Regions from separate parts of the Marinomonas sp. ef1 genome, predicted to be linked through region 3. Evidence: predicted binding sites of a transcription regulator. Region 3 holds the regulator's gene; each other region holds the start of a gene.
The links. Region 3 encodes sigma-54, which starts transcription at its own class of promoters, with help from an activator protein. Its sites were predicted from a motif close to TGGCACNNNNNTTGCTNT; they were not measured.
Positions count from the first base shown of each region.

Region 1 (3,656 bases), on a different contig from region 3:
CAAACCAATGACTAAAAACAGTACCGAGAGAACAATCATATGACACAATCCCTTCGAGTTTAATTCGTTTGTTTAATTCATTTAATCTAGGAGTAAAGAAGTAAAACGACCGCAGAACAGCCATCACACCACCTATTTACCATAGATGATTACAGCTCAAAGGAAAAGTGTAGAGTATAAAATGACAAAATAGACTTTTTTCTTACATATTTATAAAGCAATACCCATGTCAATGCTCAATTCTTAGTCACATCATGGCCATACACTGCATCTAATTTAGACTGGATAACACTAGGAGCAAAGCGCCCAGCAGCTTGAAGTGCTTTTAATTTCATTCTGCCGAATACACCACCGTGCATGTGATATAAGCCAGCATTGGCTTTCGACATTAGCTGAATTTTAGTAGCACGAGGTTTACGCACTTGCTCATATTTAAGCAAAGCATCACTCAAGGCATAATTAGACAAACACTTAGCTAAAATATATCCGTCTTCAATCGCCATCGCGGCACCTTGCGCCATGAAAGGCAACATGGGATGACAAGCATCACCCAACAAAACCACTCGACCTTTGTGCCAGGTAGGCAGTTCATCGCGGCCATTTAACGCCCATAAAAACGTACTGCTCGCAGACTTGATTAACTCACTAACTTCAGGGTGCCAATCTGCAAAAGCGCGCTTTAACTCTTCGACATCACCTTCTTCACGCCATGACTCAGACCGCCAATCGCTGCGCTCTTCCACAGCTACGAAGTTCACGTAGTCGCCACCACGCAAATAATAACTCACGAAATGCCGACCAGGACCAGCCCAAACACAAGCATCAGGTTTAACATCAACAGTCAGATCATTGACAGGAATAACGCCACGCCATGCTACTTGCCCCATAAAATTTGGACGCTCTTGCCCTAACATTTGCTCGCGTACTTTTGAGCGAATGCCGTCCGCACCGATCAACAAATCTGCACTAAATTCACGACCATCTTCGAGCAATAAACAGACTTGCTTGAGCTCAGTGTTTTCGCGATAGTCAGTAACCACTGCGTTTAACACCATCTCAACACCAACTTGTGCACAGGCTGCAGCTAAAACCTGATGCAAATCCGCACGATGCAGATGCCAATAAGGCGCACCATAGCGAACTTCAGCTTGCTCGCCCAAAGAGGATTTAAGGTAGTACTCACCGCTTTTATAATCTCGAATCGCGGCGTATTGGGGAACAAAAGCCAACCCGCTCAGTTCAGCTTCCAAGCCAAGCTGTCGCAATACTTTTAAAGCATTAGGGCTTATTTGCAGGCCTGCGCCAACTTCACCAAGGCTCGCAGCTTGCTCACACACTACCACTCGAACACCTTGCTTAGCCAACGCTAGCGCAGCGCACAAACCGCCAATACCTGCACCAGCAATCACAACACAATTAACTTGCCCCACTCATCTTTCCTCTTTGTTAGCGATGCTTTTGCAATAATTAAAGGCGCCATAGTAGCGAATTCCGGCCTAAATAAAACCGACCTATGTCACTTATCATGGAACAAAAAATGTAAAAAAACTTTACAAATACTATGGCTCGATCCTTGCTTTATTCTCTCAGTAGTGCGAAAACACTATGCATAGCCTAGTAAATCAAGGTAATGATATGGCTAGGTTCCACCTTACAAAGTAAAGAAGTCTCCCCAATGTGGGGCGGATGCACAAAAAAAGCCCACAAATGTGTGCAAGTTTAAGGCACCCACCTCCGGCTTGATAAAGAGAACGAGGTATACATGGAAAAACTAACGAGCCATTATCAGTCATCTGATTTTTTTGACGAGTTAATAGATGACAAAGGCGCCCCAAGATCTCCGGCAAAACAACTCTTGGGATATTTGGACAGTCTTTCAGAAGACGAACTAGAAAAGAGGCGCCTCACCGCAGAAGCAACGATACAAGAAATGGGCATCAGCTTCACGGTCTACACAGAGGAAGGCAATATAGACAGAGCATGGCCCTTCGATATTGTCCCTAGAACCATAGAAGCCTCAGACTGGAAAATAGCTGAAGCAGGATTAAAACAACGTCTAACCGCTCTTAACCTTTTCATCAACGATCTCTACCACGACCAAAACGTCATCAAAGACGGCATCATCCCAGAACATATCATCAAAGATTCCAAAAATTTTAGACCAGAATGCGTTGGCGTATCACCAGCCTACGGCGTATGGGCGCATATTTGTGGTACCGATCTAGTACGAGATGAAAATGGCGACTTCTTTGTTTTAGAAGATAACTTACGCGTACCTTCTGGTGTGTCTTACATGTTGGAAAACCGCGCCATTACTAAGCGAGTTCTTCCAGAACTGTTTGAAAACGAATCAATCTTACCAATCGATTCTTACACCTCGCAATTGTTTGACACCTTGGCCTCTTTGTCGCCAAGAGATATAGAAAACCCTGAGATCGTAGTGTTAACACCGGGTATTTATAACTCCGCCTATTTTGAACACGCCTTCTTGGCACAACAAATGGGTGCTGAACTAGTTGAAGGCAGCGATCTATTTGTCGACAACGACGACTGCGTTTACATGAAAACTATTGATGGTCCAGAGCGCGTAGATGTAATCTATCGTCGCATTGACGATTTATTCATCGACCCAGAAGCGTTTGATCCTGAATCAGTCCTAGGTGTTGCTGGTCTAATGCGCGCATGGCGAGCAGGTAATGTCGCACTAGCAAATGCGCCGGGTGCAGGTGTTGCCGATGACAAAGTGGTTTACGCTTATGTCCCAGACATCATTCGTTATTACTTGAACGAAGAGCCGATCCTTAACAACGTCGAAACCTTCTTGTGCGATGACCCAGAGCAACGCGCCTACGTACTCGCCAACCTAGACAAACTGGTTGTTAAACCGGCCAACGAATCTGGCGGTTACGGTATGCTAGTCGGGCCTCATTCAACGAAGAAAGAACAAGCACTGTTTGCCGAGTTAATTACTAAAAATCCGCGTAATTACATTGCTCAACCAACGTTGAAATTATCCACCGCACCAACGCTTATATCCAAAGGTGTCTTAGAACCTCGTCACCTAGACCTTCGTCCATTTATCTTGCAAGCTAAGGAAACCTACGTCACCACTGGCGGCCTAACTCGCGTTGCCATGAAAAAAGGTTCCTTGGTCGTTAATTCGTCACAAGGTGGTGGTAGTAAAGACACTTGGATTGTTGAAACAAAGGGGCAGTAACCATGTTATCTAGAGTCGCAGAACGCTTATATTGGAGCGCACGGTATTTGGAACGCGTTGAAAACACAGCCCGCTTGGTCAGTGTTTATGACGACCTATTATTCGACCTTCCAAAAAACATCGAAGTATCTTGGTATAACTTAATCGAGATACTAAGTGGCGAAGAAATTTTCGAACAACGTTATAAAGTAAAAGACGAACGTAACGTAGTGAAGTTTCTTTTAGCCGATGACACAAACTCAAGCTCTATGCTGTCATCATTAAAAATGGTGCGGGAAAATATCCGGACCACTCGTGATGCGGTTCCTAAAGAAACATGGGAACTAATAAACGAACTAGATCTATACGCACAACAGAATATCAAGCAAGGGATTAACCGTTCAGAACGACATCTTTTCTTGAATACTATTATTGAAGGCTGCCAAAAAATCATCGGCCT
Region 1 covers NZ_NHTT01000011.1:85,270-88,925, forward strand. Annotated here, with positions in the region: gene CCS02_RS15825 (glucose/quinate/shikimate family membrane-bound PQQ-dependent dehydrogenase) at 1-39, opposite strand, end outside; gene CCS02_RS15830 (FAD-dependent monooxygenase) at 237-1,430, opposite strand; gene CCS02_RS15835 (circularly permuted type 2 ATP-grasp protein) at 1,763-3,217, shown strand; gene CCS02_RS15840 (alpha-E domain-containing protein) at 3,220-3,656, shown strand, end outside.
Region 1: CCS02_RS15835 (circularly permuted type 2 ATP-grasp protein) is a predicted target of sigma-54. The motif match lies at 1,563-1,580, and genes of this name have one in related genera.

Region 2 (3,656 bases), on a different contig from region 3:
ATGCCAATCCGTGTTGTTTTTTTCTTCCGTCAAACCTAATGCTTTGTAATAAAGATCCTGACGATAAACCTGCTCCGCCACGTCGTTCAGTGACTTAATGTCACCCAGTTGCTGCCAGCGGTGCATTTGCGCCATGATCCATAATGCATAGCTCGGCAAAGGTTTATTAATATCGCTACCAGAAAAACGCTGATACGCCTTCATTGGCCAATCAAATTGCCCCTTTGGTTTAATCGCACTAAAACCATAAACCAGCTGCTCTAACGTGCAATTCAAATAATCAGGATGACTTAAGATACTCAGTAATTCAGTCTGGTTATTTGGTTCATCTACCCACAAACAAGCTTTTTCCAAAGCGCGAATAATTGACAAATATACTTCTAGGTTATGTTCAGCCCATACGGAATTTACGCCAAAGACTTTTTCCGGCGTACTACCCCAAATTTCATATCCAGTCACCAACATGTGGCCTATACCTTGCTCCACTGCAAGACTGTTCCAAGGCTCACCTACGCAATAACCATCAATATCACCTTGTCTTAAACTATCAAGCATTTTTACCGGTGGAACTACAACTATTTGCACATCTTTATCGGAATCAATTCCAGCTCGACTCAACCAATCTCTTAACTGATAGTTATGGGATGAGTAAGGATAGACCATCGCAAAACGCAATGGTGCTGCATTAGCTGCTCGGCCATCTAGCAACCTCTTCAATGCCACGCCAGTTCGAATATCAACCGAAGATTCAGCATGGTGCTGTAGCTCTTCGTACAAAGCGTTACCAATAGTGATGCCATTACCATTATGACTAACAGTAAAGCTGGTTTGCATGGGTGTCTTAATGGTGCCAATTCCTAAACTAGCAGCAATCGGCATAGACGCCAACATATGCGCACCATCAAGCAAATTGAAGGCCACTTTATCGCGGATACTTGCCCAAGATGCTTCTTTAGATAACACCACATCCACGCCTTCTTGAATAAAAAAGCCTTTTTCTTGGGCAATCACAAAAGGCGCACAATCGATTAATGGAATAAAACCAATCCGCACAGACTCGCTAGTTTGAATAATATTATTTGGCTGTATCAGGTTCATTTTGAACCTCCCATCAATTCCATCACAGATATGATATTTCGAGCGACGTCAGTCATTCGCTGACTACGATCCATCGCTAGTTTCCGAAGCGCTTGATAGGCTGCGGGCTCATCACATTTTTGATGTTTCATTATCAAACCTTTTGCTTTGTCTATCAGCTTACGGTCTTCAAGCTGACTTTTTACAGATTCCAATTCAGATCTTAGCGCCTGAAATTCTCTAAACCGGGCAATCGCAACTTGCAATAACGCTTTCACGCTACCGCTGTTAACACCATCAACCACATAGGCACTGACACCCGCTCGAATAGCTGCTTCTACATGTCTGGAATCATCTTCTTCAGCAAACATAACAATGGGACGAGGATTATCTTTGGTGAGTCGCGACATGTTTTCCAACATATCTCGATCAGGAGATTCGATATCAATAATTACCATATCTGGTTGAAATTCCGTTACCGCTTCCGTTAGGTTTTTGGCATTTTCCAGTCGTCTAATAACACGATAACCACTGTCAATCATGGCCTGTTCTACAATAGCTGCTCGCGCAGGCTCATTATCAACAAGCATCACGGTTAATTCTTTTTCAGGGGGCGCAGGCATGGTGCATTCTCTTAAAAATCGTAAAATCACATTCAGATAAAATGCAAGATATGCGCCATTTCGACACATTATTTTTCCGGAGATTAGAAGCAAAAAAGGCTCTAAATAGAGCCTTTTAAGAGTAATTAACCAAAAAGTAACACACGAATAATAGGTAAGAACTGAAGCAGTGCAAGCTAGCGCTAATAAAGAACCAAATTAATGCACAGCATATCGAGTCTGTGCAAGCAGAGCTAAAGCCAAGCGGTCTTTAGTGTTGGTTTTCTTAAAAATAGACGTCAAATGGGCTTTTACAGTACGCTCTGTAATACCCATTTCAAGTGCGATTTGCTTATTAGACAAGCCTTTCGAAACACTGTGAGCAACATCTAATTCACGTTCAGACAAGTCATCCAGTTCATCGTTGTGAATCTCTGCTGGCGCGGTAGATTGCATAATAAGCTGTTGAATAAATGCTTTTCCGCCCCAGATTTCACCGGAGTCAACAACCGAAAGCACCAGAGAAAGTTGCTCTTTACCAATATAAGGAGCACATTGCCCGCTAACGCCAACAGAAAAAAGTCTTAAAGCGGCAGCTTGACTTGATTGATTAGGAAACACGATAACTTTTTGCTTTGGAAAGGCTGAACAAAGTGCAACCACTTCTTCAACCTGTTTAGAAAAAAATTTATCTTCTAAATAGATAAAGCAGTAAGTGAAGCTAGATGATGCCGCTTCTAATGTTTGATATACCTCTTCAAATGTCTCTGCTCGTACCAATAAGGAATCCACACTGACTATTTGATTCCAATGTTTCCATACGGCGTCATCTGTATTCCAACACAAAGTTTTCAAAATAAGTCTCGTCCTATTAAGTGCGATGAACCATTCTAACCAGCAAATAATAACGTATTGTTAACATTTGTAACTGTTCATTGAGCTTGAAAACTTTTTTGTAATTACCGTTCACGAAGCGCATTTTGTTTTGCTTTTAAAATTGGCTTAAGCAAATAATCCAATAAGGTTTTCTTACCAGTAATTATATCTACTGTCGCTTGCATGCCTGGAATAACGGGCAATGGGGCTTGCTCTGTTCCTAAATAGTTTTTATCAGTCCTCACCCTGACCAAATAAAAGCTATTGCCCTCTTCATCAAGAATAGTATCGGCACTGATGTTTTCAACTATGCCATGCAAACCACCAAATATTGCAAAATCATAGGCGGAGAGTTTAACCACGGCACTCAAATCAGGTTTAATAAAACCAATATTTTCAGGACGTACTTTTGCCTCAATCAACAATGAATCTTCAAACGGTACAATTTCAAGTAAATTCATACCGGGCTTGATGACACCGCCAACCGTATTAATTTGAATCTGTTTCACGATACCTTTTACTGGTGAACGAACCTGTGTTCTTGATACTTTATCTTCAAGGGATACATTACTTTCACGTAACTGATCTAATTTACTTTTTACTCCAGTTAGGTCTTCTTGGGCATCCGCCCTAAATTTCGCTTCACCTTCGGATAGTTTACTTTGCGCTTCTTTCAGCGCTGAACGCGCCCGAGGAATCGCTAACTGAGTTGCTTCCAAATCCCCTTGCAACTGATTGACTTGGCGTTCGAGCTGCAATAACTCAACCCTAGACACGGCTCCTTGCTCAAACGCAGGTCGAGTTAATGCCAGCTCTTCTTTCGAAAAAGCATAACTCTGTTTTAAATTTTCTAGTTTTGCCTGTAACTCAACTATTTCTTGTTTCTTTTGCTCAATCTGCTGCTGAAAGCCAACCTGGTTAGTCCGTAAAGACTCTAATCTGTTGTTATATAAATCAAGTTCACGCTTTACAACCAGCGGATAATCTTTCATGATTTCCGGATCAAATTTAGGCTCCAGACCATAAGATTCAGCCTGTAAACGAGTCGCTCGAACTTTTAAATTAATCGATTCGGCTTGCTGCTCACGCAATGATGACAAG
Region 2 covers NZ_NHTT01000003.1:145,583-149,238, reverse strand. Annotated here, with positions in the region: gene CCS02_RS05435 (CmpA/NrtA family ABC transporter substrate-binding protein) at 1-1,098, opposite strand, end outside; gene CCS02_RS05430 (ANTAR domain-containing response regulator) at 1,095-1,700, opposite strand; gene CCS02_RS05425 (helix-turn-helix domain-containing protein) at 1,899-2,534, opposite strand; gene CCS02_RS05420 (HlyD family type I secretion periplasmic adaptor subunit) at 2,639-3,656, opposite strand, start outside.
Region 2: CCS02_RS05430 (ANTAR domain-containing response regulator) is a predicted target of sigma-54. The motif match lies at 1,741-1,758, and genes of this name have one in related genera.

Region 3 (3,656 bases):
ATTATTAGCTCAAACGGTTCGGTGTAATGCTTTCGTTAAAAACACTAACAAAACCCAAAAGCCTTTTAATCATTGGGGCTACTTTAATAGTAGTAGCCTCTTTAGGATGGTATGGGGCAGCACCTATACAAAACCTCGTTCAAGCAGACTCATTAAGCAGTTCTCCAGACTACTTTATTACTAAGGTCAAAGTTAAAGAGTTTGATGCTGACGGGCTTCTGATAGAAACACTTGATGCTGAACAAACGCTGCACTACATAGCAAAATCCAAAACACTCTTACAAACGCCTAACGTCGAGCGCTACTCAAAATCAGGCCATTGGAGCGCAAAAGCAGATAAAGGGGTTATTGAAGACGGAAGTAATGATATTCTATTAACCGAAAATGCCAGAGCGACTAAAAAATACCTTCAATCTGAAGATATAAAGCTAAGTGCAGATAACATACATTATTTAGATAAAGATCAATCACTAACCAGCTATGGAAATGCAACACTTATCTCCACTCAAGGAGAGACTTCTGCTGGCACAATTACAACATATATAAACTCAGAAGAAGTCGTGATGACAGGATCTGTACGAGGAAAATATGAAACGATTCATTAACGTCAGCGTGTTGCTTACTTCAGCCCTAATTGGCCAATACGCATACGCACTACCTGAAGACACAACCAAGCCATTAGAAATACAAGCTGATGAGGCATCATTCGACCAAAATTCAGGCGAAGCAATATACAAAGGTAATGTATTTGTTAAGCAAGGTACCATTGAAATTCAGGCCCAATACCTTAAAGTAACAACAGACGCTAAGACCCGAAAATTTAGCAGCCTAGAAGCCACAGGAAAACCTGCGAAATTCAGTCAGCAGATAGACTGGAGCGGCAACATTGTTATCAGTAAAGGCAATGAAATACATTATTTAACCAGCGAATCAAAATTAGAAATTATTGGTGATGGTTACCTAAGCAGAATGCAGAACTCCATCACCGCAGACTACATCCTCTATATGATTGATGACGGCACATTCAGTGCTGAGAAAAAAGATTCAGGGCGCGTATCAATGACCTTACAACCACAAGCGCCAAAAGATAAACAAGCACCTGAGAATAAAAAATAGATGGCACTACTAGAAGCAAAACACCTTGCGAAGAGCTACAAAAAACGCCAAGTCGTAAAGGATGTATCTATTTCCGTTGAGTCTGGCCAAGCCGTTGGCCTGCTTGGCCCTAATGGCGCGGGTAAGACCACCTGTTTTTATATGATAGTTGGCATGGTAGCAAACGACGCTGGCGGCATATTTATTGATGGCCAAGACATCACTCATGACGCCATGCATACTCGTGCTCAAAAAGGCATTGGCTACCTCCCTCAAGAGGCATCTATTTTTAGGAAAATGTCTGTAGAAGATAATATCCTAGCAATTTTAGAAACCCGCAAAAAGCTAACAAAAGCACAACAACAAGAAAGACTAGAAGAACTCTTAGAAGAGTTTCATATCACCCATATTCGCACCAACCTAGGAATGGCACTATCAGGAGGAGAAAGGCGCCGGGTTGAAATAGCGAGAGCGGTTGCCATGAACCCAAAATTCATCCTACTTGATGAACCCTTTGCCGGCGTAGACCCTATCTCAGTTGGTGACATAAAACACATAATCAAACATCTCCAAGAAAGTGGAATCGGTGTCTTAATTACCGATCACAATGTCAGAGAAACACTAGACATCTGTGATAAAGCTTACATTGTTGGCAATGGTTACATCATTGCATCTGGTGATGCCAGTACCGTCATCAACAATGAACAAGTAAAAAAGGTCTATTTAGGCGACGACTTCCGTCTGTAACCCCTTATCATTGCTGTAGAAAGGGAGTAGTATGCATAACTCGTTCCAATTCATTCAAATAGAAGAAAGAGTTGCTCTATGAAGCAGTCTTTACAATTAAAGCTTGGTCAACAGCTGACTATGACGCCACAACTGCAACAGGCTATTCGCTTGCTGCAGCTTTCTACGTTGGATTTAAAACAAGAAATTCATGAGTTTCTTGAATCGAACCCATTGCTTGAGCTCGACGACGACGAACAAATTCATCACGACATCCCTGCAAGCATAGAATCAAAAAGCGCTGCCGATACAACAGTCGACAATAATAGCGAAGAACCACGCGTAGAATCTGAGTGGACAGAAAGCATCCCTGAAGAACTATCCATAGATAGTAACTGGGATGATACCTATCAAAGTTCTGCAGCTGTCAGCGATCACAACAGCTACGAAGGCGATAGCGACTTCGAAAGCCGTAACGCACCAGCAGAAAGCATCCAAGACCATCTTATATGGCAATTAAATTTAACCCACATGTCAGATCGCGACATTGAAATCGCTTACGCCATCATTGAATGCGTTCAACCTGATGGCTACTTAAGCATTTCTCCCGATGACATCTGGGAATCTCTCGGCACTGAATTAGAAGATCTAGATATTGAAGAAGTCATTGCAGTGCAGCATAGATTGCAGCGCTTTGACCCTGTAGGCGTATGCTCAATTGACCTACGCGACTGCCTTCTTGTGCAACTAGAAGCATTCCAAAGCCACCCGCTGTATAAGAGCACATACAATCTTATTGATCATTACCTACCATTACTAGGTAATCGAGATTTTGCTCAGTTGAGCCGTAAAACAAAACTCAAAGACGAAGCGCTAAAAGAAGTCGTCAATTTGATTCAACAGCTCAACCCACGCCCAGGCTCAGTTATTGACGCTGACGACACGGACTACGTTATTCCTGATGTCACAGTGAAAAAACGCCATGACGTATGGCAAGTGGAACTAAATAATGACGCTTTGCCACCCATCAAAATCAATGAGACTTACTCAGCGATGGCTAGCACTGCAGCAGCAACAGCAGAAGATGTGACTTACATAAAAACCTCTCTTCAAGAAGCAAAATGGTTCATGAAGAGCCTACAGAGCCGCAACGAAACTTTATTAAAAGTGGCAAGCTGCATTGTAAGTCGACAAATTGATTTCTTCGAACTAGGCGAAGAAGCCATGAAACCAATGGTTCTTCACGATGTCGCAGAAGAAGTAGGTATGCATGAGTCAACTATTTCCAGGGTAACAACTCAGAAATACATGCACACACCGAAGGGCATCTTTGAGCTGAAATACTTTTTCTCCAGCCATGTAAACACCGCCTCCGGCGGAGAATGTTCTTCTACCGCAATACGAGCTATGATTAAAAAGCTTGTATCGGATGAACCGGCGAAAAAACCGTTAAGTGATAACAAGCTAGCTGCTATTTTAGCAGACCAAGGCATACAGGTTGCTCGACGCACTGTAGCCAAATATCGAGAGGCGATGAACATCCCTCCTTCCAATGAACGAAAACGACTGATCTAAACGGAAACCATTTTATCATGTCCTTGAAATCATTATTAAAAGCGGAACTCGTTCTCGCAAAACAAGATATTGTTAGTAAAAAACGAGTACTTGAAAGCATTGCTGAAGTTGCTTCCAACCGACTACATTGTGACAACGAAGCTGTCTATGACGCACTACTAGGTCGTGAAAAGCTAGGTAGTACAGGCATAGGCAACGGCATAGCTATTCCACACTGTCGCCTAGAATCTGCAAACCATACCGCTATTGTCGTTATGTCA
Region 3 covers NZ_NHTT01000012.1:89,485-93,140, forward strand. Annotated here, with positions in the region: gene CCS02_RS16540 (calcium/sodium antiporter) at 1-27, shown strand, start outside; gene lptC (LPS export ABC transporter periplasmic protein LptC) at 27-605, shown strand; gene lptA (lipopolysaccharide transport periplasmic protein LptA) at 589-1,116, shown strand; gene lptB (LPS export ABC transporter ATP-binding protein) at 1,117-1,842, shown strand; gene CCS02_RS16560 (RNA polymerase factor sigma-54) at 1,921-3,396, shown strand; gene ptsN (PTS IIA-like nitrogen regulatory protein PtsN) at 3,414-3,656, shown strand, end outside.

Region 4 (3,656 bases), on a different contig from region 3:
CCATTAGGCCAAACCACTTCGTAGTGATAGCCTTGCTCGGAAGGCACTTGGCACCAATATAGACAGTCAGATAATACAAGTGGTGCATCCGAAACAATCATCCCATAACAAATGTCTGTGACTGCTTCGAGCTGTACCTGGGCATGTTTTGATTCCGGCTGACCTGATAACGGATCAACTACTTGCGGGATAAGATTCGATACCACAGACGCATTGGCAAATTGTTGAGTCCAATGAATAGGCGCAAATACATTGGCAGGGGCAACCGCTCGACTCAGTTTAGCTTTTAATAAAACTTCCCCATACGGCGAAGTAAGACGTACCAAGGCTTTATCTTTAATACCAAAACATTTCGCATCTTTGGGATGAACCTCCACATAAGGTTGCGCTGTATGCTTAGCCAAAGACGCAGCATTTCCCGTCCTTGTCATGGTATGCCACTGATCTCGCACTCGTCCGGTATTTAATGTAAAAGGCCATTCTTGTGAAGCTTGGTTCTTTGGCAAACTTGGTGTAATCGCAATAAATCGTGCTCGACCGTCGGGTGTAAAAAAACGCCCATCCTCAAACATACGCTTGGTGCCTTCTGGCCGACCTTTTGGCACAGGCCATTGCACTGGTATCAAAGAGTCGTATTCAGCTTTGGTTATCTTAGCAAAGTGACCAATATCGAAATCGCGCTCGCCATTGTTTTCAAACGTCGATAAAGCCGCGTGCTCAGCAAAGATCTCATGAACATTTTGATAAGAAAAAGCAGCTGCAAAACCAAGACTTTTTGCCACTTCACAAATCGCCCACCAATCATGCTTAGCATCACCAGCTGCAGGTAACAAACCTCGTTGACGGGAAATACATCGCTCCGAATTCGTTACCGTTCCATCCTTTTCACTCCAACCTGTTGCAGGAAAAAGCACATCAGCCATGGCCGTTGTGTCAGTATGCGCTTTGCAATCACTGACAATCACCAGCTCGCATTTTTCCAGCGCGCGTCGAACCTGAGCGGTATCTGGTAAGCTCACCATAGGATTGGTCGACATAATCCACACAACCTTGACTTTCCCCTCTTCCATGGCTTGAAATAAGTCGACAGCTTTCAAGCCATTTTCTGTTGCCATATTGGGTGCTTGCCAAAAACGCTGCACCAAATCCAGCGCTCCTGACGTAGCGAAATCCATATGAGCAGCTAACTGGTTCGCCAAGCCACCCACTTCCCGCCCCCCCATAGCATTTGGCTGACCAGTAATAGAAAAAGGCCCAGCGCCTTCTTTGCCAATACGCCCCGTGGCCAAATGACAATTAATGATTGCATTGCATTTATCAACACCTGACGAAGACTGATTCACCCCTTGAGAATAAAATGTGATTGTCTTTGCTGTGTCGCGCCACCAGCAGGCTAAACTTGTTAAATCTTGCTCACTAACAGCACAAAAATCAGCTGTAAAAGAGAGACTCGGTGTCGATTCATTCGCTTGTGCCAAGGCGAGATCGAATCCGTTGGTGTGATTAGTAATAAAGTCATGATCCAAAATGCCAGATTGAACAGAATCATTTAATAAAAAGGAAAAAATCGCCGCGTCGCTTCCTGGCTTAATCGCCAAATGCAAATCCGCAATATCGCAAGTCGCGGTTTCTCGTGGATCGATCACCACCACTTTCATATTCGGTCGTTGCTGTTTAGCTGCTGCAATTCGCTGATATAAAATCGGATGTGTCCAAGCCGCATTTGATCCAACCATAATAAGTAAATCACAGCGCTCGAGATCTTCATAATTACAAGGCACAGTGTCCGAGCCAAAAGCGCGTTTGTAGCCGACCACCGCAGATGCCATACACAAACGAGAATTGGTATCAACGTTGGCTGTACCGATAAACCCTTTAGCGAGTTTATTCGCCACGTAATAATCTTCAGTAAGAATCTGACCAGAAAGATAAAAAGCAAAAGCATCAGGACCATGATCTTTTACGACTTGAGCAATTTTCGCACTCACTGTTTCAATAGCCGATTCCCAAGCAACAGGATGACCATCAACCATGGGCGTTAATAAGCGATCATCTGATTGAATGGTTTGCGCAAGACTGCTGCCTTTCACACACAAACGACCAAAATTCGCAGGATGATCTTCATCGCCAGAAACAGGTGGAACCGCTTCGTTTGCAGAGCATGGAAGCGTTAAGGTGACGCCACATCCAACGCCACAATATGGACAGGTCGTTTTCCCGCTTGTTGCTGTCTTCATTGTTGCCGTCATGCAGCTTCCTCGCACTTTTTACATTTTTTAAAAACAAAAAAAGGCCCAATCACTTTTCTAAAAAAGTGATTGGGCCCCGTTGCCTTTTGTAATATCTGTATGCTTTATGTGTAAGCCATCATCGGTTTACGGTGCATCAGTTATCCTAGATAAAGCAATAAGCAAGCCAACTCTGAAAACACTTATAAAATAGATCATGCCTTGCTCCCTCTGGGTTGGCCGTTAAGTTATCCAGAAAGTTCTACCTACCAATCACCCAACAAAGCGCCTAAACAGTGCAGTCGTGCAATACTATGCACCGTTTTAATTGACGGCAATAAACACTTCACCGCCTTCAAGTTTTGCCAGCCAATGAGGTACACTAATATCTTCCTCAAGGCATTGACCCGACGCCAATACAAAATGCTGTTTGTACAAAGGGCTAGCCACAACCCATTGCTCTTGCAGGTGAGCAACCAAACCTCTGGACAAGACATTGGCCTTGCCGACAGGATCCCAATTTCCAATGGCGAATACTTGATTGTCGGATTCAGGAACATAGAAGATGGCCACTTGTTCGCCATTCACTATGGCGGCAACACCAGCGCCTTCTATTAAATCCTCTTGTTTACAAATTAATTTCCATGGCATCGTCATCGTATTAGCCCACCTTCGCAATTAATTGCTGTTTTTCTAATTCTGTTGCTGGACGCATTTGATCGCGCTCTTCAACGAATACCACATTGTTATCACGTCCCTCATAGTTCACAAATTGACGGAAAGTCTTTAATGCTTCAGGATCTTCTAACGTGGTTTTCCATTCGCATTGGAAAGTATCGACAACGTGCTGCATACGAGCTTCAAGTTCGCCACACAATCCTAGCTTGTCATGAATCACCACATCTTTAAGATAGTCCAAACCGCCTTCCAGTCCGTCCATCCAAACGGAGGTACGCTGCAATCGATCCGCAGTTTTGGTGTAAAACATCAATACGCGGTCGATGTATTTCACTAAGGTTTCATCATCTAAATCTTTGGCAAATAAATCACCGTGGCGTGGCTTCATACCGCCGTTACCACACACGTATAAATTCCAACCACCTTCCGTTGCGATCACACCGATGTCTTTACTCTGAGCTTCAGCGCATTCTCGTGTGCAACCAGATACTGCGAATTTGATCTTATGTGGCGAGCGCAAGCCTTTGTAGCGATTTTCCAGATCAATCGCCATCTTCATGCTGTCATTCACACCATAGCGACACCAAGTGCTACCGACACAGGACTTCACCGTACGCAAGGATTTACCATAGGCTTGGCCCGTTTCAAATCCCGCTGCAATTAATTTTTCCCAAATTTCAGGCAATTGTGGCAAGGTGGCACCAAACAAATCGATACGCTGACCACCCGTTATCTTGGTGTATAAACTAT
Region 4 covers NZ_NHTT01000003.1:156,144-159,799, reverse strand. Annotated here, with positions in the region: gene CCS02_RS05470 (nitrate reductase) at 1-2,249, opposite strand, end outside; gene nirD (nitrite reductase small subunit NirD) at 2,553-2,885, opposite strand; gene nirB (nitrite reductase large subunit NirB) at 2,890-3,656, opposite strand, start outside.
Region 4: CCS02_RS05470 (nitrate reductase) is a predicted target of sigma-54. The motif match lies at 2,401-2,418, and genes of this name have one in related genera.